DNA from 3 places in the Rhodococcus sp. NPDC057297 genome. Region 1 is predicted to be linked to each of the others. Evidence: predicted binding sites of a transcription regulator. Region 1 holds the regulator's gene; each other region holds the start of a gene.
What was found. The regulator LexA, encoded in region 1, represses DNA repair genes until DNA is damaged. The targets are predictions, from matches to a motif close to CGAACANNTGTTCG.

Region 1 (7,878 bases):
GAGACTGAGTGCGTTCGTACCGATGAACGCCACGTCCACCCGCAGCCACTCCAGCGATGTCAGTGCTTCCTCGCCGACGGCCGCCTGTGTCGCACCTCGAACTCGGCCGCCCAGCATCCGAAGGCTGATTCCGGACAGGGGTGCAACTCTCGCTGCAATCGGAACGGAGTTGGTGACCAGGGTGAGCTCGCGGTCGGGGCCGATCAACGCGGCCAATCGACCCGTTGTGGTTCCGGCGTCCAGCACGACGCTGCCACCCGAACCCGGGAAGTACTCGACCGCAGCGGCAGCGATCGCATCCTTCTGTTCGGCTCGCGTGTATTCACGTTCACCGACGCCGGGCTCGGTGACCGTCAGGGCCGACGCGGGCACCGCACCGCCGTGCACGCGCCGAACCACACCGAGGCGATCCAGCATCGCCAGGTCCCGGCGAACGGTCTCCGTGGTGACCCCGAACGAGGTGGACAGATCGGCCACCGAGACACGTCCACGACTGGTGATCAGTTCTGCAATCGATTGTTGACGTTCCTCTGCGTACATCTGTTCCTCCTCTCCGTCGTGCGTGCGGGCTGCGCTCTGGCCCAATTACGTGTTGGTTTATGTTGTTTTACGCCCGTATCTGTTGACATGTCAAGAGCAAAGAGTAATCTGAGTCACAACAAGTCGATCACAGCGGATGCGGACACATGCCCACTTCGCCGCGCGCACTTTTCGTTCAAGGAGGACACATGACGGGATCGCACCTCGCCGAGAACCAGGAGACCGGAGCATCACTGGCCGGTTCGGCGGTTCTGACCGGCACGCCCGTCGTACCCGGAGTCGGTTACGGCCCGGTGATCAGGCCCGGCGGTCGGCCGGACGTGCCCGTCGACGACACGGTGTTGGACGAGCACGCACGCGGGCCCGAGCTCGAGAAGTTCCGTGAGGCGACGTCAGTGGTGGCAGGTCGGCTTCGGGGCCGCGCAGAGTTGGCCACCGGAGCGGCGTCGGAGGTGCTCTCGGCCAATGCAGCCATGGCTCAGGACCGCGGTTGGCTGAAGGCTGCCGAGAAGCACATCGCTGCCGGAGCGTCCGCGACGTCGGCGACCAATGCCGCGACCGAACAATTCGTAACGATGTTCACCAAGCTCGGCGGCCTGATGGCCGAGCGCGTCACCGACCTGCGTGACGTCCGGGATCGGGTCGTCGCGCAGATACTCGGATCGCCGGAACCGGGTGTTCCGGCCCCGACGGTTCCGTCCATCCTTCTCGCCGACGACTTGGCGCCCGCCGACACGGCCGGTCTGGACCCGAACTTCGTCGTCGGGCTCGCGACGTCACTCGGCGGACCCACCAGTCACACTGCGATCATCGCCCGTCAGCTCGGAATCCCCTGTGTCGTAGCGGTGTCCGGTCTCGATGACGTGGCGGAAGGGACGCCCGTGGTGGTCGACGGTATCGCCGGCAGCATCGTGCTCGAACCGGACCCGGCTCTGGCCACGCAGGCTGTGTCCGACGCGCGCGCAGAACTGGATCGGGTGTCACAGTGGGCCGGGCCGGGTTCGACATCCGACGGGCATCTCGTGGACATCCTCGCCAACGTCCAGGACGGTGCCGGTGCCCGCGCCGCTCGCCTGACCGCGGCCGAAGGCATCGGTCTGTTCCGCACCGAATTGTGCTTCCTGGACCGCGACGCGGAGCCGACGGCAGAGGAGCAGGCAGAGATCTACAGCGAGGTTCTCGACGCCTTCGCCGGGCGCAAGGTAGTCGTCAGGACCCTGGATGCGGGTTCGGACAAGCCGTTGCGTTTCGCGAATCACGCGGACGAGGCCAACCCTGCCCTCGGAATTCGCGGTATTCGAATCGCCGCGCAGGACAGGGGAATTCTGCTTCGCCAGCTCGACGGAATCGCCGCCGCCGCGACCGCGACGGGGTCGACGCCGTGGGTGATGGCCCCGATGATCGCGACCGCGGCCGAGGCCGAAGCGTTCGCGGAGGACGTGCGGGCACGCGGGTTGAAGCCCGGTGTGATGATCGAGATTCCCGCCGCGGCGTTGATGGCCGAGCACATTCTCGAACACGTCGACTTCCTGTCGATCGGAACCAACGATCTCGCTCAGTACACGATGGCTGCAGACCGGATGTCTCCGCAGCTGGCCGACCTCACCGATCCGTGGCAGCCGGCGGTCATCGCGCTCGTCGCCCACACGGCGAAGGCGGGCGCGGCAGCGGGCAAGCCCGTCGGGGTATGCGGTGAGGCGGCGGCAGACCCACTGCTGGCGTGTGTGTTGGTGGGTCTGGGGGTCACCTCGCTGTCCGCGGCGTCTGCCGCCGTGGCGCACGTCGGGGCGAAATTGTCCTCCGTCACGCTCAACCAGTGCCGCGCCGCTGCCGACGCCGCCCTGAAGACGGACAGCTCGACCGCGGCTCGTGCAGCGGTCACCGCGCTTCTGGCGTGAATGCCCTCTAGGATTCACTGCTTGTGAGTCGAAACTTCGGATGGACCCTGCACGGCGACGGAAAGACGCCCTCCGCGGGCGCGGTCGTAGCGCCCGACGAGCGGCTGTCATGGCCTCGCACGGTGGGTATCGGCATGCAGCACGTGATCGCGATGTTCGGCGCGACACTGCTGGTGCCGACGGTGACCGGATTCCCGGTCACGACGACCCTGCTGTTCTCCGGAATCGGTACCGCCCTGTTCCTGATCATCACGCGAGGCCGGATACCCAGCTACCTCGGTTCGTCGTTCGCGTTCATCGCACCGCTCAGCGCGGCGCAGGCGGATGGCCCGGCAGCTCAGCTCGGTGCGGTCATGTCCGTCGGAATCGTGCTGGCCGCAGTCGGATTCGTCGTGAAGTTCGCCGGCGGGCGAGTGATCGAAGCAGTCATGCCGCCCGTCGTGACGGGTGCCGTGGTGGTGCTCATCGGCCTGAACCTGGCTCCCGCAGCGACGTCGTCCTTCGAGGCGCAACCACTCGTCGCGGCAGTCACCCTCGTGGCCATTCTCGTGGTGACCGTGGCCGGTCCAGGACTCCTCGGCCGGCTGGGCATTCTCGTCGGCGTCGTCATCGGCTGGGTGTTCGCGGCGGTGGCCGGACAGATCGACGCAGCGAAACTCGACGCCATGCAGGCCGCCTCATGGATCGGAATGCCCGAGTTCCGTGGACCCACCTTCGAGCTGTCCGTCGTTCTGATCGCCCTGCCCGTGGTCATCGTTCTCGTCGCCGAGAACGTCGGCCACGTCAAAGCAGTATCCGCGATGACGGGGAAGTCGCTGGACGACCTCGCCGGAGACGCACTCATCGCCGACGGGCTGGCCACGACACTCGCGGGTGCAGCGGGAGGTTCCGGCACGACCACCTACGCCGAGAACATCGGGGTCATGGCCGCCACCCGCGTGTACTCCACAGCCGCATATTGGGTCGCAGCCGTCACGGCAATCGTGCTCGCGTTCTCCCCGAAGTTCGGTGCACTGGTGTTCACGGTTCCCGATGGCGTCATCGGCGGCGCCACGCTCGTCCTCTACGGACTCATCGGCCTACTGGGAGTCCGGATCTGGTCCGACAACAAGGTCGACTTCACCGACCCGGTCAACCTCACCGTCGTCGCGGCCGCACTGGTCGCGGGAATCGGCGACCTGACCTTGACCATCGGATCGGTCGACCTCGGCGGAATCGCATGGGGCTCGGTGGGCATCCTCGTCGGCTACCCGGCTCTGCGCGCACTCAGCAGGCTCGCTACCCGCTAGTTCGGTCACCGATCCTGCGCGGCTCGGTCATCGACCGAGGTCGGGCGCGGTCGTAGTGTCGAGGGAACGCACGACAAGTGTCACCCTCGAAGGAGTAACCCGTGGACCGCACCCTGTTCGAACCCGAGCACGACCTCTTCCGCGAGTCGTACCGCAAGTTTCTGGACCAGCACGTAGCCCCCAACCATGCGCGCTGGGAAGAGCAGAACATCGTCGATCGTGACGTCTGGGTGGAAGCTGGTAAGCAGGGCTTCCTGGGAACGGCAGCACCCGAGGAGTTCGGCGGCGGCGGGGTCAAGGACTTCCGGTACAACGCCATCGTCACCGAGGAAACCACCCGCGGCGGATACAGCGGTATCGGGTTCACTCTCCACAACGACGTCGTTGCTCCCTACCTGATCGAGCTCACGAACGACGAACAGAAACAGCGCTGGCTCCCCGGGTTCTGCTCGGGCGAACTCATCACCGCGATCGCCATGACCGAGCCCGGTACCGGCAGTGATCTGCAGGGAATCAAGACCCGCGCGGTTCGCGACGGCGACGAGTGGGTCCTGAACGGATCCAAGACCTTCATCACCAACGGGATCAACGCCGACCTCGTCATCGTCGTCGCGTGTACTGACCCGGAGAAGGGTGCGCAGGGCTTCAGCTTGCTGGTCGTCGAACGCGACATGCCGGGCTTCGAGCGCGGACGCAACCTCGACAAGATCGGCATGAAAGCCCAGGACACCGCGGAGCTCAGTTTCACCGACGTTCGAATCCCCGCAGCCAACCTCCTCGGTGAGGAGGGAATGGGCTTCATCTACCTGATGCAGAATCTGCCGCAGGAACGGCTCTCGATCGCTGTCGTCGCAGCCGCAGCCATGGAATCCGCGCTGGACATGACCATCCAGTACTGCCGGGACCGCAAGGCGTTCGGCAAGTCCATCGGCAAGTTCCAGAACACGCGTTTCGTGCTCGCCGAACTGGCCACGGAAACGACCGCGACACGCATCATGGTCGACAAGTTCATCGAACTTCTCAACGCCGGCACGCTCACCGTGCAGGAAGCTGCCATGGCGAAGTGGTGGACAACCGAGAACCAGGTCAAGTTGATCGACAGATGCCTACAGCTGCACGGCGGTTACGGGTACATGAAGGAATACCCGATCGCCAAGGCCTACATGGATTCGCGCGTGCAGACCATCTACGGCGGCACCACGGAGATCATGAAGGAGATCATCGGCCGAGGACTGGACCTCTGACCTCGTCGTAACCCCGAGCGCGCGCCGCCGCACCCCCCGAACGGAGCGAACGTGACGTTCGGTCACTTCAAGTGACCGAACGTCACGTTCGCTCCGTGTCGGTACGGGGGGTACGGGGGAGGTGGTGATACGAGCGCGCTCAGAGCTTGCGCATCACGGTGACGACCTTGCCCAGGATTGCTGCGTCGTTGCCGGGAATGGGCTCGAACAAGGGGTTGTGCGGCATCAACCAGACATCACCCTTGGTTCGCTTGAACGTCTTGACGGTTGCTTCGCCCTCGATCATGGCCGCGACGATGTCGCCGTTGTCGGCGACGCTCTGCTGACGCACGACAACCCAGTCTCCGTCGCAGATTGCTGCATCGATCATGGATTCGCCGACGACTTTCAGCAGGAACAGCGACCCCTGACCCACCAGTTCGCGGGGGAGTGGGAACACGTCCTCGACGGCTTCCTCGGCGAGGATCGGTCCGCCCGCGGCGATTCGACCGAGAACCGGCACGAAAGTCGGCGTCGGCAACTGGTCCTCGGACGGAGCGGAACCGTCGGCGACGGCGGCCGCGTGATCCGCTTGCACCTCGTCGAGCCCCCGCACGTCGACGGCCCGAGGACGGTTGGCGTCGCGGCGGAGGAAGCCCTTGCGCTCGAGCGTGCGCAGCTGGTGTGCCACTGACGATGTGGACGTGAGCCCGACGGCATCGCCGATCTCGCGGATGCTCGGTGGATAGCCCCGCTCGGTGACCGACGCCCGGATCACCTCGAGCACCTTGCGCTGACGCTCGGTGAGTCCGGCGTTGATGTCCGTTCCCTCGCCCTCGAACGCCTTCGCGGTCGGCACGGCAGCAGGCTTGCCCGCAGCAGCCTTGCCGGCCGTACTTTTGGTCGCCGTAGTTTTCGCTGCCGCAGTTTTCGTCACAGCGGGCTTCCCGGCAGCCTTTCCGTTCGACCCCGTGCCGTTCGACCCGCTAGAGGTCTCGTCTTTCATTCGTGCGTCCTCCTGCGTGATGCGTGCGTGTGCCGGAACTCGAACGTGCTCGAAGACCAGAACGCGTGGGATGGATGTGACGTGTGGTTTCTGACACGAACTTAGCCCGTTATCGCTGTTGGATCAAACATCTGTTCGATCCGTGTCGCGTTTTCTACTGACTTTGTCGGAGGTGCGTGATAGAACTTTCGAACAAGCGTTCATCGAACGCCTGATCGAATAGCGTTCGAATCCACGTCTCGTTCGACACCGGAGGTTCCGATGAGCATCACTACCGAGCGGCCCGTCCGTACGGAGCAGCACCAGCAGACTCGCCGTGCTGTCCGTACCCGTCAGACAGAGTCGCAGCGTCGTGCGACGATGCAGCGTCGCCGTCATGTCGGCGTGTCCGCGGTCCGCGGCGGCCAGCACGACCGGCGGGCCGACGGGTGCGCAGATCAGGCGCATCGTAGCCAGCGCATCACCGTGCTCGGTGCGGTGGCGGGAGTGGTGGGGACCGCTGTGGTGCTGTTGGCGCTCGTCGGAATGGCAAACCTTCGCGCATCGTCGCTCGAATCCGTTTCCGCGCCCTCCAGTGTCACGGTCCAGGTCTCGGACGGCACGGTCTTCAGCAGCACGGTCTTCAGCAGCACGGTCTCCGGCAGCACGGTCCCTAACGGCACGGTAGGCCCGTAGCGCTGTGTTGTGTCTGCCCCGTCTGCCAGGGGACGGAGCCGGCTCGGTTCCGCTCCGAGTATCCTCGAAGCCTGTGCCTCCTGTGTGCCGTTCGGGGGTGCGTGACGGCTACGACGGAGGCTCAACCATGCATTGCCCGTTCTGCAGGCACCCCGACTCGCGCGTGGTGGATTCGCGGGAAGCAGACGAGGGTCAGGCAATTCGTCGTCGACGTTCGTGCCCGGAATGCGGCCGTCGGTTCACCACTGTCGAGACTGCGGTGCTGGCTGTGGTGAAGCGCAGTGGGGTGACGGAGCCCTTTTCCAGGGAGAAGGTCGTCAAGGGTGTGCGACGCGCATGCCAGGGCCGCGATGTCGACAACGATGCGTTGAATCTGCTCTCACAGCAGGTCGAGGATGCGGTCCGAGCGTCGGGATCGGCCGAGATCCCCAGCCACGAGGTGGGTCTGGCCATTCTCGGCCCCCTGCGTGACCTCGACGAGGTCGCCTACCTGAGGTTCGCGTCGGTGTACCGCTCGTTCAGCTCCGCCGAGGATTTCGAGAAGGAAATACTCGATCTTCGTGCGCACCGGCAGGCTGCCGCGGTCGACTGACGCTCGCCGGTTCACGAGCGTGCCGCGACCTCCATGGCCCGCATGAGACGCTTCTCCGACACCGGATAGGCCGTGCGGATGCTCTGCGCGAACAGGCCGACTCGCAGTTCTTCGATCATCCAGAACACATCCTGCACCGCTGAAGTGTGGTGCTTGGTCTCCGGTAGCGAGCGGAGCATCCTGTCGTATGCCTCGTACACGCGGTCGAGTACGTCCATACCTGCATCGTCACGTCCGGCACTGCTCGGCAGAGAATTCAGGCGTGCCGTCGCGGCGTTGAGATAGCGCGGGATATCCACGAGGCGCGTCGATCCGAACTCGAACACGAAACCGTCGAACACCAGTGAAGACAGCTGTTCTCGTACATCGTCGGCTGCGTCGCCCTGTAGAGGATCCAATACGGAACGCAGTTCCAGTGCTGCGGTGAGAATCGGCCGAACCAGTCCGAGTATCCCGCTGGTCCGTCGAGCGGTGTCGGCTCCGACCGCGGCGGCGAGTACCGCGAACTTCTCGGGAGACCGGACAGGGCCTCCGTGCGCGGTCATCGACTCGTCGACAGCAGTTTTCCTGCAGTCGTCGAGCAGGCTTTCGACGCTGCCGTAGGGGTTCTGGCCGAGGGCCAGTCGTTCACGCGTCGGGATGCCGGCAAGCAACG
Region 2 (7,878 bases), on a different contig from region 1:
TACTGCGTCAGACGCGCCTGAAGCTGATCCAGCCTGTCCTTCACTTCTGCTTCCGTGGTCCCGATCGCGACGTTGTAGTTGGACGAGCGCACGATCGAGTCGAAATCGCGGCCGACGGCGTCGCAGTGCCCCTTCAGCAATTCCGACTTACGCGTGAACCCTTCCGGGGTGCCGTCGAAGTTGGTGTAGTCGGCGTACTTCGCCGCGATCTTCAGCGTGACCTTCTCGCCGCCGCCTGCGATCCACAGAGGGATACCGCCGTCCTGTACCGGTTTGGGCCACACCCGAGCACCATCGACCTGGAAGTACTTCCCGTCCAGCGTCGCTTCTCCGGTTTCCCAGGCCTGCTTGAAGATCTGCACACCCTCGTCGAGTGCACCCAGACGCTGCCCGGCGGGAGGGAAGCCGTATCCGTATGCCCGCCACTCGTGCTCGTACCAGCCCGCACCGATGCCCATCTCGACGCGGCCGGCCGAGATCAGATCCACCGTCGCCGCAACTTTCGCCAGATACGCGGGATTGCGGTACGCCATCGACGTGCACATCTGCCCCAGACGGATGCGCGACGTCGTCGCCGCGAACGCGGACATCAGAGTCCAGGCCTCGTGCGTAGCCTCGTCCGTCGGCTCGGGAACGGTGTGGAAATGGTCGTACACCCACAAGGATTCCCACGGTCCGGCGTCGGCGGCGGACGCGAGATTCCGCATCACGTCCCACTGCGCCGCGGGGTCGATACCGACCAGGTCGAGTCGCCAGCCTTGAGGAATGAAGAGTCCGAATCGCATGACCGGAATCCTACCGATCGAGTAGGAATCACACCCCTCGACCGACAGCGCCGATGACGGGGCGACCGCGATGCCCGAAATGTGACACCAGCTACGCTGCAGGAATGTCCGCGGAGTATCAGAGCCGAACCGTCGAGCGACTACGCCCGTTCGGATCCACCATCTTCGCCGAGATGACCGCGCTCGCCGTGTCCACCGGAGCCGTCAACCTCGGACAGGGTTTCCCCGACACCGACGGACCCGCGTCGATGCTCGACGCCGCGAGAGGCGCCATCGCCGACGGCTTCAACCAGTACTCACCCGGGCCCGGATTGCCCGTTCTGCGCGAGGCCGTCGTCGCCGACAGGCAGCGGCGTCTGAGTGTCGAGTACGACCCGGCAACCGAAGCGCTGATCACCGTCGGCGCCACCGAGGGCATCGCAGCCACCATCCTCGGACTGGTCGAGCCCGGCGAAGAGGTCCTGCTCATCGAGCCGTACTACGACTCCTATGCAGCTGCCATCGCGCTGGCCGGCGCGCGTCGCAAGACCGTCTCGTTGGTACCGGACGGCACCGGATTCGCTCTCGACACCGACGCCTTGGCCGCCGCGATCGGCCCGAACACGAAACTGCTCGTGGTCAACACACCGCACAACCCGACCGGGACCGTACTCACGCACGCCGAGCTGACGCGGATCGCCGAAATCGCCTGCGAACACGATCTTCTGGTCCTCACCGACGAGGTCTACGAACGACTGACCTTCGACTCCCCCGACTCGTCCGGGCGGTCGACGAGATCCACCCATACATCGCTCGCGTCGCTTCCTGGGATGTTCCAGCGCACGGTCACCGTGTCCAGCGCCGCAAAGACGTTCAACGCCACCGGCTGGAAAACCGGCTGGGCCCTGGGACCACGTGAGCTCATCGATGCAGTGCGCGCCGCCAAGCAGTTCATGACCTTCGTCGGCGGAACTCCGTTCCAGCCGGCCGTCGCACACGCCTTGAATCACGAGGACGCATGGGTGGAGAATCTTCGCACGTCCTTGCAGGCAAAACGAGATGTTCTGTCCTCCGCACTCACCGCCGCCGGGCTCGACGTCAAAGCAAGCGACGGAACCTATTTCGTGTGTGCGGACATCTCGTCGGTGGGCGGAGTCGACGCGCTGCAGTTCTGCCGAACCTTGCCGGAAAGGATCGGGGTCGCGGCCGTGCCGGTCAGCGCCTTCGTCGACGATCCGAGGCCCGCCTCCGGGCCGAGCAACTGGACGACGCTGGTGCGATTCGCATTCTGCAAGAAGGACGACGTGCTCGCCGACGCCGCGTCCAGGCTCCTCACGCTGTGATCGCATGAGTGCCCGTACGATTCCTGCCGAGTTCATCGCCAAGGCGGTCGTCCTCGCCGAGAGCGGCGGCGTCGACCTGTCCTACCCGATAACGATCGCCGGGATCGACCGGTCCTCGCTGAACGATCCGAGCAAGCGACTGACCGCCGAGCAGGTCACGCTGTTCACCCAGGCTGCATGGCAGGTCACCGGTGACGAACTGTTCGGACTCGCGTCGATGCCGCTGCGGCGCGGCAGTTTTCGAGTCATCTGCCTGACCTTGATTCACTGTCCCGACCTCTCCGCAGCCTTGAACCGCATGTCCGAAACGACCCGAGTACTGTCCGGAATGCCCCCGATGCTGATCACGGGCGATGACTCGACGACGCGTCTGACCATCCCCCCTGCCGACAACAGTCACCTGCCCGAGCAGGCGCGGGCAGCTGCGGGTCGACTGCTCACAGATTTTCGGATGGTCCTGGTACACCGTTTCGCTGCTTGGCTCATCGGAGGACGAGTCAAACTGCATTCAGTCGAACTACCGTACGACCTCGACGATCCGTCCACCGGCAAGCTCTACGACCGAATGTTCGGCACGAGAGTCACTTTCGGAGCCGAGGTAGCCGCTCTGGAATTCGACAATTCAGCGATGCGAGCACCCATCGTGCAGACCGAGGACACCCTCGCCGAGTACCTCCGCGAATCCCCCAACCTCCTGTTCACCGCCCGCGACTACGACAGCACCGCGTCCGCACAAGTCCGCCGGGCACTCGAACTCGGCCTGCAGGGCCAGGCACCCGGCACCGACGACATCGCGGACATGTTGACCGTCAGCACCGCCCATCTGCGTCGCCTACTGCGGCAGGAAGGTACCTCCGTCAACCAGATTCGTGAGGAGGTCCTACGGGACGCCGCCGTCTCCGGACTGAGCCGCGGCGACTCGGTGGACGACATCTCCAACAGGCTGGGCTTCTCCGAACCCTCCGCGTTCCGCCGAGCCTTCAAACGCTGGACAGGGCAAACCCCCGGCGCCTACCGCTGACCCTCCCTGTCAGGACACGCAGAACTCGTTACCCTCGGGATCGGTCATGGTGATCCACGTGCTCGGACCGACCTGACCACGGTGCGAGATCGCGGCCCCGGCGTCGACCAGCTTCTGAGCGATGGCCTCGCGTTCGTCACCGACCCTGATGTCGAAGTGAAGACGATTCTTGACCGTCTTCGGCTCGGGAACGAGTTGGAAGAGAACACGCGGGGTTCCGGGAGTGTCCGGATCGAAGATCGCCGCGCCGATCTTCCAGACCAGGTTGCCCTCGAACACCACGGCGTCCTCCCGCCTGGCGTGACCCGCCGCGATCAGTCCCTCGATGAATGCACTGTCCGTGGGTTCGACGATCCATCCCAGGGCCTCGGCCCACCATTTCGCCTGCTCATGAGGCTTCCCACTGTCCACCGTGACCTGAAATTCGTATCCCATGTGCACACGATAGGCCGATGCACCGACACGCATACGCCGGTCAGGCGACGTTCTCCGCAGCCGCGTTCAACGCAGACGCAATATCGTCCAGAACGACGGGAATGGTCAGCACGGTGAGTCCACCGAACGCGAAGTTCTTCTCCACCGAGAAGCTTTCGGTCGAGGCGGTTCGTCCATCGGCGACGACGGGCAACTCGGCGATGACCGGTTCCGCCAGGAACGCGGCGAGTGACGGCTTGTCGTACGCGACGACGAAGAGGACGTCCGATGCGATCGCCGACGCCTTCTCGTAACTGAGGTCGAAGTACACGGCCTCGGCGTCGTCTGTCGGATCGGACTGCTGAATCGACTCCTCGTTGACCAGACCGAGTTGCTCGAGGAACTCCACTCGCACGTCGTCGTCCTTGCTCACCGAGAACACACCGGGCTCGTTCGGCAGGGCGACCGTGATCGACTTGTCCTTCAGCGCGGGGTATTTCACCGCGACCTCCGCGATGTTCTTCTCCGTATCCGCGACGACCGCGGCCGCTTCGGCCTGCTTGCCCAGGGCCTCGCCTGCAATCGTCACCTGCTCTTGCCACGAGGCGGTCCACTGTCGCTCCGGATAGGCGACGACTGGCGCGATCTCAGAAAGCGCGTCGAACTCGGCCTGGCTGATACCGGAGTAGGGCGCGAAGATCAAGTCGGGTTCGGCCAGGGCGAACTGTTCGATCGGGGCCTGGCCGGTGCCGTCTCCAGCCAACAATGTGGGAGTCGCGGCGCCGAGTTCACCGAGAGCGGTTCGATCCCACGGCAGCACGCCCTCGGCGTCGGCGCCGTAGCTTTCACCGACGAATGCTGGCATCGCGACCGGCACCACACCCAAGGCCAGCAGAGCATCCTGGTTGGACCAACCCCAGGTGGCAACGTGAGTCGGGGCCGAGTCGATGGTGGCGCTTCCGAGAGCGGAGTCGATGGTGACAGGAAACGAACCCGCCGCCGCGGCCGACCCGGTCGCTGCCAACGTCTCGGTGTCGGCCGACGAGTCACCGGAATCGGTACTGCATCCGACCAGCGCCGTTGCCATCGACGCAGCAACCAGGAACGCGGTGATACGACGCGTCGGCGAACCTATGTACATCGACAGGACCCTCCGAGAGTTGGTTTAGGTTCACTAAAGTAGCACGCCAGGAAGGGTCACCTAACCTCGTAACAGCCACCTCCTTATGGGTGGAACATACGTTCGAAAACCGCTACGCTGTGCCGATGAGCGTGGAACTTCAGGGCTCGCTGTTCACCGATGACGAGGAGCAGTTCGGCCCCCTCGGATCGACCGTGAGCAGGCGGGCACTGTCGAACGGCGCATGGGTGGACGTGCGGCCGGGGTGGGTCGGTTCGATCGACTTGTTCGCCCGTCTCGTCGACGGGGTGGACTGGCGGGCAGAGCGGCGTCAGATGTACGACCGTGTGGTCGACGTACCTCGCCTGGTGCGGTTCTACTCCGACTCCGAACCGTGGCCGGACTCGTCGTTGAACGAAGCCAAGACCGCTCTCGACGCACACTACGGCCCGGAGCTGGGCGAGACGTTCACGACAGCCGGATTGTGTTATTACAGAGACGGATCCGACAGTGTGGCGTGGCACGGCGACAACATCGGCCGCAGCGCCACCGAGGACACGATGGTCGCCATCGTCTCGCTCGGCGCCACCAGGCAACTGATGCTGCGCCCCCGTGGAGGCGGAACATCGCTGAAATTCACACTGGGACATGGCGATCTGATCGTCATGGGCGGCTCGTGTCAGCGCACCTGGGAGCACGCCGTTCCCAAGAGCACCCGCGCGACCGGACCACGCATCAGCGTGCAGTTCCGGCCGCGCGGTGTCCGCTAGCCGCGACGAGTCTCGACGGCAGCAGCCAGCACATCGAGTTGTGCCGCAGTGGTGTCCCAGTCGAGGCACGCGTCGGTGATGGACTGGCCGTAGGTCAGGTCCTCCTTGTGTCCGAGAGTCAGATCCTGACGGCCCGCGACGAGGAAGCTCTCGAGCATGACACCGACGATGCCGTGCTCACCCTCGCCGAGGCGTCGGGCAACGTCGGTGACCACGTCGACCTGCTTGTTGTGGTCCTTGCGGCTGTTTCCGTGGCTGGCGTCGATGACGACGCGCTCGGGGAGCGACGACTTCCGCAGACGCGCGACCGTATCGGCGACGGATTCTGCGTCGTAGTTCGGTCCGTCGGTGCCGCCGCGCAGGATGACGTGGCAGTCCGGGTTGCCGGTGGTGCGAATCAACGCGGCCTGGCCGTCCAGATCGGTGCCGGGGAAGACGTGACTCGACGCCGCCGCACGGGTGCCGTCGACCGCGACCTGGATGTCGCCCTCCGTCGAGTTCTTGATGCCGACGGGCATCGACAGCGCACTGCACAGTTGCCGGTGAACCTGGCTGGCCGCCGTCCGGGCTCCGATCGCGCCGTAGCTGACCAGGTCCGCGATGTACTGCGGCGTGATCGGGTCGAGGAATTCACACCCGACGGGCAGTCCGAGCGCGGAAATGTCGACCAACAGCTGACGCCCCACGCGCAGTCCGGAATTGATGTCGAACGAGCCGTCGAGGTGCGGATCGTTGATCAGACCCTTCCAGCCCAGCGTCGTACGCGGCTTCTCGAAGTAGACGCGCATGACGATGTGCAACCGATCGCCCAGCTCGGACGCTTTCTCGGCGAGCTTGCGCGCGTACTCCATCGCAGCCTCGGTGTCGTGCACCGAGCACGGCCCGACCACCACGATGAGACGGTCGTCCGCGCCGTTCAGAATGTCGACCACACCGGCGCGGCCGCGACGAACCGTCGACGACACCGCGTCGTCGGCGGCGTGCTCACGTCGTAGTAACGACGGCGCCACCAGCGGGCTGATGCTGATGGTGCGCTGATCGTCCAACGACGTATCGGTAGGGGTGACAGCTGTAGTCATGAGAAATCCTTTTCGATTCTCAGACCGGCCCTCGGAGAGCTCCACGCACGCTTCGAGCCGGTCTGCATCCGGCTCGTGGGGTGGGGTCTCAGCGCATGGCGTCGCTGGCTGACCCACCCGGGGCCGGCCTGCTAAACCAGAAATACGTGCGCTGCATGGAACAGACGGTAGCACGCCTGTCCCCGGGGGCATGCGCGGCACTATGCTCATGCGTGCAGTTGGTTCGCCCAGCGGTCGTGAGGAGCCCCGAAGACCACGGACGGCGACGCAAGAGGGAACCCGGTGAGAATCCGGGACTGTCCCGCAGCGGTATGCAGGAACGACCGCCGTCATATGCACTGGAGAAGCCTCTCTGGGAAGCGACGGCCAGTAGGTGCGGCCTCCACCCGAGGACCGCGTGCTTGCGAGTCCGAATACCTGCCTTCTGTGCTGCGCACGCCGTGCGCAGCGGTTCACCGCCCCGTGGAATGGGCGAGTCGACCTGCAGCTGGTGTACGTACATGGGCTCGGTCGTCTCGCGCGCTCGGTGGTGATCCACCCACGTGTGACGTACATGGAGAAATGCCAGTGACATTCGAATTCACCGCCACGATTCTCGGTTCACCCCGGATCGGACCGCGACGCGAGCTCAAGCGCGCAGTCGAGTCCTACTGGGCAGGCACGATCGACGCTCCCGCACTGGAATCGGTGGCCAAGAGCCTCCGTGAGGACACCTGGACGGCGTCGAAGAACGCCGGTCTGGACTCGATTCCGGTGGGCACGTTCAGTTACTACGACCAGGTTCTGGACACGGCGGTCATGTTGGGGGCGCTTCCCGAACGCGTGCTGGGCATCGAGAGCGAACTCGATCGCTACTTCGCGGCCGCTCGCGGCACCGAATCTGTTGTGCCTCTGGAAATGACGAAGTGGTTCGACACCAATTACCACTATCTGGTGCCCGAGATCTCATCCGACACCACGTTCACCCTGCACCCCGAGAAGATCCTCGGCGAGCTGGAAGAAGCGCGGACGCTGGGCATTCCGGCACGACCGGTTCTGGTCGGCCCGGTGACGTTCCTCCTGCTCTCCAAAGCCGTCGACAGCACTGCGCCGCTCCTGGACCGCCTCGAGGAGATTCTGCCGCTCTACGCAGACCTGTTGACGCAGCTGGCCGGCGCAGGAGCCGAGTGGGTTCAGATCGACGAACCCGCGTTGGTCGCGGACCGGACGCAGGACGAGATCTCCTCGGCGAAGCGCGCGTACGACTTCCTCAGTGCACTGGAGACCAGGCCGGCGATCCTGTTGGCGTCGTACTTCGGTGATCTGGGCGACGCGCTCCCCGTGCTCGCATCGACCGGCATCGAGGGGTTGTCGATCGATCTGACCGC
Region 3 (7,878 bases), on a different contig from region 1:
TGGTCTTACCGGCCTTGGGCGGCGATTGGACAAGCGCGCGTTGACCTTTGCCGATGGGCATCACGAGGTCGACGATGCGGGTGGACAGGCGGTCGGGAGTGGTTTCGAGCCGTAGACGCTGATTGGGGTACAGCGGGGTCAATGCGTCGAACTTCGGGCGCTTCTCCCTGGCGTCTCGGCCGTTGATGTCGTCGACTCGGACAAGTGAGTCGAGCTTAGATCGTGACTTGTCCGGTGGACGTGCGGTGCCGGTGACGAGGTCACCCTTTCGTAATCCGTTCTGCCGCAGGATGTTCGACGATATCTGCACGTCGATCGGCCCCGGCAGGTAGCCGGTGGTCCGCAGGAATGCGGCGTTTCCGTGTATGTCGACGATGCCGGAGACAGGACGTAGTTCCGACTCGGACGCGGCATTCGATACAGGTGTGGCGTGTGCTGTGGTCATGAGAATCTACTTTCGAGGATTGCGCCGATGCGCAAGGTAGGCGGAAGCTCAGAATTTTCCGCGGGATGGTCCTCGACGCGGACCAGATCAGGTCGGCGGAGAACTATCGCCAAAGTACATCAGCACTCCGGTTTCCACAACCCCTCACCCTTATGTGAGGTCTTATCGTTCGATCCGACGCCTCCCCGTGAACAGCGCCTCGATGCCTCCGACGGCAAGCAACAAACCGATGAGCGTCAGTCCCGTGTACGCACGGGGCGCCCAGATGTCGAGCACGAGGTACTGCCACAGTGTCCACCCGACAGCGATGACGCCGACCACGCCGGCGACGACACGTGCGCCGGGGGTGTCGACGATCACGCCCGCCGCGCACACCAGGGGCGCGATTCCGAGGGCTACGAGCACGAAGGCGCCTGCGTAGCGGTAGTCCCAGGTGTGCCATTCGGGGAGCATGTCGACGCTCAGGCCCAGGGTGCCGCCGTCGGGATCGGAGACCAGGGCGATGCCGTTGAACAGCCCTGCGGCGCCGAGCATCAGCAGTACCGCTGCGGTGACGAACTTCTTCACACCTTCACCTTGCCGCATTCGAGCACAAAATTGCCCCCGACCCATGACGGGTCGGGGGCAGTAGAGAGGTGGATGGGAATCAGATTCCCATGCCCTTAGCGAGCACCGGCCACGAGTCCTTCAGTGCCTGCTCCCAGTACGGCCAGTAGTGCGTGCCGACCGGCGGGAACTGGTACGTCGCCGGGATGCCGACGGAGTCCAGCTTGTTCTTCAGGTTGTGCGAGCAGAAGTTGGTGGCGCCTTCGATGACGATGCCGAGACCGAGGTTGATGACGCCCTGGGGTCCGTTGCCCTCGGTGTAGTACCGAATGTCCTCGGGCTGCGGGTTACCGTTACCGCTGGAGATGTACAGCTCGGTGCCGCGGAGCTTCTCGGCGTTGACGACCGGGTCGTTCTCGACCCATGCGGGGTCGTTGTCCGGGCCGTACATGTTGATGGTGTTGCCACCCTTCCATGTCTCGACCGAGAACTTCACGAACTGGCGGCCGATGGGATCGGCGATCTGTGCGCATCCGCTGTATGCCGCGACCGCGCCGTACAGGCCGGGCTTGGCTTCGGCGAGCTGCAGAACCGAGGTACCGGAGGTGGAGACACCGGCGATCGAGTTCTTGCCGGTGGAGCCCAGAGTTTCGTCGAGCAGCGGAGGCAGTTCCTCGGTGAGGAACGTCTGCCACTTGTTGACGCCGAGGACCGGGTCTTCCTGCTTCCAATCGGCGTAGTAGCTGCCCTTGCCACCGATGGGGAGGACGAGGTTGACGTGCTTGTCGGAGAAGAATTCGAGCGCGTCGGTCTGCTGCTGCCAGCTTGCCGATCCTTCGCCTGCATCGAGGCCGCTGAGCAGGTACGCGTTGGGAGCAGGCGTGGACTCGTCCAGAGGGCGCTGAACCTCGACGGTGATGTCCTTGTTCATCGCGGCGGAGTAGACCTGAAGGTTCCAGTTCCGCCCGTCCTTGTCGATCGACGAGACTGCAGGCGCCTTCGCGGGCTCGGCCGTCGCGACGCCGCCGAGAGCGGTCATTGCCAGTGTGCCTGCCGCGATGAGTGCAGCGGCGCGTAGTGAAGAAAGCTTCATCTCGAAGTCGATTCCAGTTCCCGGCCGGTCCTGAGCCGTGTTAGTTCGTCCCCCGCACGCATGCGGCCTTCGTGTCCCTCGACACTTTATGTCTTCTTGGGCCCGCTGTTCGTTACTGGGTCGAATCAGATGAAATTCTTGACCCGATCGTGTCCGTCCGTCTCAGCGGGCCTCGCGCCGATCGACACCGATGCCCGACGGCTTCTCGTGGCAGGCTGGACCACCTCGGAGGTGGAATCGAGCGGGTCCGCGTGGGTGCACGGCCGTCGGTTCCCAGGCAGGATCACGGCTATGAACACATTCCAGCGCGTCGCCGCTCGGTTCAATGCGCTCGTACGTCCGCTGTTGAACGCCCCGATCATCGGCAAACTCGTTTCGGGCACAATCACCGAGGTCACCTACACGGGCCGCAAGTCCGGCAAGAAGTTCAGCGTCCTGGTGGGCTACCGCCGTCGCGGCGACGACGTGATCATCGGCGTCGCGATGCCGGACAAGAAGAACTGGTGGCGGAACTTCTACCCCGACGGCGGTCCCATCTCCATCGACCTCGACGGCGCCACCCGCACCGGCCACGCCGTCACCCGCAAGGACGGGTCTTCCGTCTCGGTGAAGGTGACCCTCGACCCACGCTCCTGATCGAGTCGAGGACCTAGGCTTGAACCATGCGTGATCTGCGGCGGTTGCTCGCCCTCTTCGATGCTGCCGTCGGCCTGCTCGTAGTGGTGGCACTGTCCGCGTTGCCCACCGGTCCGTACCGGTCCGACTACGTGTTCGTCGAATCCGGCAGTCGAACAACATTTGTCGAGAGTGCGACCGAAACGCCGATGCTGTTCGTGATCGGCGTTCCGGCCGCGTGCGCGCTCGTCGGCTGGTTCGTGGGCAGCTTCTTGATCAGGCGTGGCTGGACTTTTCGCTGATCTACTTCTCGAACAGTGCGTCCGGCATTGCGGTGTCGACGTTCAGGATGTCGAGGTCCCGCGCAGATCCTTCGGTTTCGAGGTAAACGCAAATCCCTGTACGGACGTCCAGTCGCACGGTCGACGGTGATCCGGGTATCCATTCGTCGTCGACGAACTCTCCCGCGAGCATCGGGCAGCAGTCGCACCGTGGGTCGTACGCGGCGGTCGGGGTGGCGACCGCTTCCCAGGCCGCGCGGCCGTGGTGAGTCACCACGGCCACGTTCGCCAGATCGACCGTCGGACCGGAAGTCGTGTCGTGGGCGGATCTGGCCAGTTCGACGGGGTTGAGCATCGCGACCCAGAGGTAGTCGTCGAACATCGGGTCGTCCCACTCCACCGACGGGCCGTGAGTCTCGGGCGGCACGCTCTCGACGAGACCGTCGGCGTCATATATCGGAACCACTGTGGACGGCCAGCGACCCTGCACCGGCAGTAAGCGCCCGTCGTTCCTCGTCGCCATGGCACCGTCGAACGGTCTGCGCGCTTTGTGCACGACGACGCGACCGCCGTTCTCTTCCACCCGCATTGCCCCTGGCCGACGGATCCACGCGTGGACACCGGTATCGAATCGATCTGGCGAACGGGTGAGTTCGACGCTCGTCCACAGCCACGGCGACGACTGCGCGAGGCGGCGGAACTGCAGAATGGACGGGTTCTCGATCACCAGTTCATCCTCGCAGGCCCCGCCACTGATTTTTCCTTCTCGCAGTTCGTTCCGCCCTCAGGCAGGATCAGGCAAGTGATCACTCCGGAAGTGCCTTTCATGTCGCTCAGAACGGCATCGGGTTGGACCTCACCTGCTCGTTCCTCGGCCGGCCGTGTCAGGCCGAGCACCGAGAGTCTTTCGGTTGAATTGTGACTGTTCCTGGCGGTGAACTCCGTCGTCGACTCGGGCTTGTCGATGCAGTGACCGTCGGATTGGGCGCCATGATCGGCGCTGGAATCTTCGCGGCGCTGGCTCCCGCCGCTCGGGCTGCGGGATCGGGTGTGCTCGTTGCATTGGCCGTCGCCGCCGTGGTCGCCTATTGCAATGCGACGTCGTCGGCACGGCTTGCCGCGTTGTATCCCTCGTCGGGAGGAACGTACGTATACGGCCGTGAGCGTCTCGGCGAGTTCTGGGGTTACATCGCCGGGTGGGGATTCGTCGTGGGCAAGAGTGCGTCCTGTGCCGCAATGGCATTGACGGTCGGTATGTACGCATGGCCCGAACACGCGCATGCAGTGGCTGCGGCGGCGGTGCTCGGGCTGACCGCTGTCAACTACGTCGGAATACAGAAGTCCGCGTGGTTGGCGCGAATCATCGTCGCCGTGGTCGTCACGGTACTCGTTGTGGTCGTGGTGGTATCGCTGTCGTACTCGCCCGGGCATTCGGTGGGAGTGTCGGCGACCGATGTCACCACCGCAGGTGTGCTGCAGGGTGCGGGCCTGTTGTTCTTCGCCTTCGCCGGCTATGCGCGCATCGCGACGTTGGGTGAGGAGGTCCACGATCCGGCTCGTACCATCCCCCGAGCGATACCGATCGCGCTCGCCCTGACCTTGGCCCTGTACACCTCGGTCGCCACTGCGCTGCTGTGGGTGCTCGGCCCGTCGGGGCTCGCGCACGCAAGCGCACCGATTTCCGACGCGGCCCGCGCCACCGGTCGATCCTGGTTGGTTCCTGTGGTGAGTGCGACCGCTGCAGTGGCAGCGCTGGGATCGTTGCTCGCGCTTGTACTCGGCGTCTCACGAACCACTTTCGCAATGGCCCGTGACCGGAACCTTCCGCATGTTCTGGCGGCGGTGCACCCGCGGTTCGACGTACCTCATCGAGCAGAGTTGATGGTCGGCGTGGTCGTCGCCGCCACGGCAGCCACCGTCGACATTCGTGCCGCGATCGGCTTCTCGTCGTTCGCAGTGCTCGCTTATTACGCGGTGACCAATGCGTCGGCGTTGACCATGTCTCGCGCCGAGGGCCGCCCAGCGCGCGTCGTTCCTGTGATCGGCCTCGTGGGTTGCCTCGTGCTGGCGTTCTCGTTACCTGTGTCATCGGTGGCAGTGGGCGCAGGCGTGCTCGCAGCGGGTGCCGTCGTATACGCGCTCAGGAAGCGCCGATCACACGACGACTAGTCGGAAGCTTTACCGGCAGAACGCATCGCGCCCACAAGGATCGTGGCGGCTTTCGCACTGATGTTCGAAAACTTGTCGGTGGCACCGGATAGTCTTCTCACATGCTTTCAGGGGGAGATTCAGAAGCAGTGGCCCAGTCCACGATTGTCACTGATACACAGTCACATTGGCGAGCATCCGGTGACGGTGTTCCTGTCGTCGGTCCCTCGTCCCTGCGCGAGGTCGTCGAGATGATCGAAAGAGGCGTCGAGGAAGTCGGTCGCATGCAGACAGCCGGGCTGGACAATGCGGACCGACGCGCTCTGCTGGTGCGCATGGAAGTGGTTCGGCACAAACTGTTCGCGTACAGCCACACCTGGATCGCAGATCTCGTCGACCAGCGCGGCTTGGACGACATCTACGGATCGGTCCCTGAAGCACTGTCGGTGTTGTTGCGATCCTCCGGATCGCGCGCAGGGCAACGTATCCGCTTGGCCATGGAGTTCGGTGAGCGCACATCCATCACGGGTGAGCGTTTGGAACCGTTGTCACCGAACACTCTTCGCGGCGCAGAGGACGGGCTGATCAACGAGGAGCATCAACAGATCATCAGAAAGTTCTTCTGGCGTCTGGGATCGAAGGTCGACATCGAGACGAGGGAGAAAGCAGAGGCACAGCTGGCAGAACTGGCACGCCAGCTCAGCCCGGACCACCTGAAGGCAGCTGCCTCGCGCTTGTACGACCTGATCGACCCCGACGGAGATGACGAAGACCCCGCGCGGGTCGCGGATCGATGCTACGTCCAGTTCGACGAACAGGGAGCTGACGGCTTGTCCCGCGGAAAGATGGTCGTCGACTCTGAACTGCGTGCATACATCGAGGCTGTATTCGACAAATGGGCGAAACCCGGACAGGCCAATCCCGCAGATCCCCCACCGGTCGTCGACCCACCTGATGACGCGGATAGTGGTGACGATCGACCTGATCAGTCGAGCGTCCCGACAGACGTCACGGACGACAGCCAGCGCGCCGAGGGCGAACCGGTCAATGAAGAGGCGGCAGCGCGGGCGCGTCGAGATCATCGGGGCAAAGGGCGACGGCAGCACGACGCGATGAAGATGGTGTTCCGGCAGATGCTCGCATCCGGGAAGTTAGGGATGCACAGGGGACTTCCGGTGACAGCCGTGTTGACGATGAGCGTCAAGGATCTCGAAGCCGCTTCGGGCCATGCGGTGACCGCAACCGGGTCTCTGGTGGGGATGCGGGATGCCATTCGGATGGCGTCGCACGCCTATCAGTGCTTGGTCATCTTCGACAACGACGAACGCCCGCTGCAACTTCGGCGCGCCAAGCGATTGGCGTCACCGGACCAACGAATCGTGTTGATAGCAGCCGATCGTGGATGCAGCTTCCCTGGCTGCACCCGTCCTGCAACGTGGAGCCAGGTCCACCACATCGAAGAGTGGGCGGCCGGTGGAAACACCGATATCGAGGACCTCACTTTCGGATGCGATCGGCATCATCCCCTGGTCGGCCCGAAGGACACCGACTGGGCCACGACCAAGGCCGGCCCCGACCACCCCTATCCAGGTCGCACGCTATGGCATTCCCCGACAACGCTCGATCCACTTCGACGTGGGCTACTCAATCACTATCACCACCCCGACGAGTACATCCGACCCATCCCGGAACTCCCCCTGTTCGGTCCCCTCGACTCCACCGATACTGAAACCAACGACCCCGAAACCAACGACCCAGAACCCGACAACCCAGGGGCCGCCCGAGAATAGGGCAGCTCCGGAGCAGACCCACAGCGGCACAGAGCTTGACATGTGCCGCCTACAGTCATGCCCTGAGCCCGCTGCCGGTGCCGTAGACCGCTCAACCGGAAGACCCGCCGGCAGAATGCATTGCCCGGATGTACTGCCCCGGTGTTGTTCCTGCGACGCCTTTGAAGTCGCGGATGAGATGTGCCTGGTCGGTATAGTCGAGGGCTGCGGCGATGGCGCTGACGTCGGCGTCGGGAAGTGACAGTCTGCGTACGACTTCCTGCAGGCGGATGCGTCGGGCCACTGCCTTGGGGCCCATGCCCAGTGTCTCCTTCAGCGCACGCTGTATTGCGCGTTCGCTGACGCCGAGCCGGTGTGCGAGGGCGGGTCCGGTTCTCGATCGAACGTTCTCTGCCAGGTCGGTCACCACAGCGTTCGCGAGGAGCCGGGACTCGGAGATCGGGTGCTTCTGCAGCAGATCCTCGATCAGACGGTCTGCTCGTTCGGCGCGATCCGAGGGGGACGTTTCGGCTGCGATCGTCGTCAGATGTCGGGTGAGGACGGTGTCCAGATCGGCGGTGACGGGTTGCTCCTGTTCCACGCTCGACGGGTCGAGGTCGGACAGCACTCCCAGTCCTGCGGGGCGCAAACGGATTCCGAAGACCCTGCCTGTTCCGCGGATCGTTCTCGACCATGCCCGGCGTTGGACGTTGGTCAGGACGAACGGTGCGGGAACCGAGCCGGATTCGATGCTCAGCGTGACGGCCGGGAATTCGAGCACCTGCTGATCGATGTCCGTTCCGTCCGGGAGGTTCCACTCGACGCTCCAGTACGTGTCGACGACGTCGCGCACGGACTGCGCAGGCGTGAACCACTGCGCGTCGAACAAGGGCAGGTTGGCCGGAGCGAGCACGCCGGATCGTTCGGTCACGTCGATCGGTCGATCCACCGGGTGTCGAACCATGTCGCAATTGTGCAATA

Region 2: a site for LexA is predicted at 4,775-4,788, ahead of ACFULT_RS06265 (alpha-ketoglutarate-dependent dioxygenase AlkB). Genes of this name have one in related genera too.
Region 3: a site for LexA is predicted at 5,203-5,216, ahead of ACFULT_RS04620 (DUF222 domain-containing protein). Genes of this name have one in related genera too.

What each region holds. Positions count from the first base shown of each region.
Region 1 is NZ_JBHUZE010000004.1:268,976-276,853, forward strand. It holds gene ACFULT_RS14705 (DeoR/GlpR family DNA-binding transcription regulator) at 1-540, opposite strand, end outside; gene ptsP (phosphoenolpyruvate--protein phosphotransferase) at 729-2,438, shown strand; gene ACFULT_RS14715 (uracil-xanthine permease family protein) at 2,462-3,727, shown strand; gene ACFULT_RS14720 (acyl-CoA dehydrogenase family protein) at 3,829-4,971, shown strand; gene lexA (transcriptional repressor LexA) at 5,111-5,809, opposite strand; gene ACFULT_RS14730 (hypothetical protein) at 6,218-6,631, shown strand; gene nrdR (transcriptional regulator NrdR) at 6,759-7,223, shown strand; gene hrpA (ATP-dependent RNA helicase HrpA) at 7,235-7,878, opposite strand, start outside.
Region 2 is NZ_JBHUZE010000002.1:83,804-91,681, reverse strand. It holds gene ACFULT_RS06290 (LLM class F420-dependent oxidoreductase) at 1-785, opposite strand, end outside; gene ACFULT_RS06285 (pyridoxal phosphate-dependent aminotransferase) at 890-2,107, shown strand; gene ACFULT_RS06280 (AraC family transcriptional regulator ligand-binding domain-containing protein) at 2,112-3,128, shown strand; gene ACFULT_RS06275 (VOC family protein) at 3,138-3,563, opposite strand; gene ACFULT_RS06270 (ABC transporter substrate-binding protein) at 3,604-4,683, opposite strand; gene ACFULT_RS06265 (alpha-ketoglutarate-dependent dioxygenase AlkB) at 4,809-5,432, shown strand; gene ACFULT_RS06260 (3-deoxy-7-phosphoheptulonate synthase) at 5,429-6,511, opposite strand; cobalamin riboswitch at 6,714-6,951, shown strand; gene metE (5-methyltetrahydropteroyltriglutamate--homocysteine S-methyltransferase) at 7,079-7,878, shown strand, end outside.
Region 3 is NZ_JBHUZE010000001.1:994,592-1,002,469, reverse strand. It holds partial or broken gene rho (transcription termination factor Rho) at 1-394, opposite strand, end outside; gene ACFULT_RS04650 (hypothetical protein) at 608-1,012, opposite strand; gene ACFULT_RS04645 (alpha/beta hydrolase family protein) at 1,092-2,084, opposite strand; gene ACFULT_RS04640 (hypothetical protein) at 2,376-2,720, shown strand; gene ACFULT_RS04635 (hypothetical protein) at 2,747-3,001, shown strand; gene ACFULT_RS04630 (hypothetical protein) at 3,003-3,707, opposite strand; gene ACFULT_RS04625 (APC family permease) at 3,896-5,149, shown strand; gene ACFULT_RS04620 (DUF222 domain-containing protein) at 5,380-6,918, shown strand; gene ACFULT_RS04615 (helix-turn-helix domain-containing protein) at 7,010-7,861, opposite strand.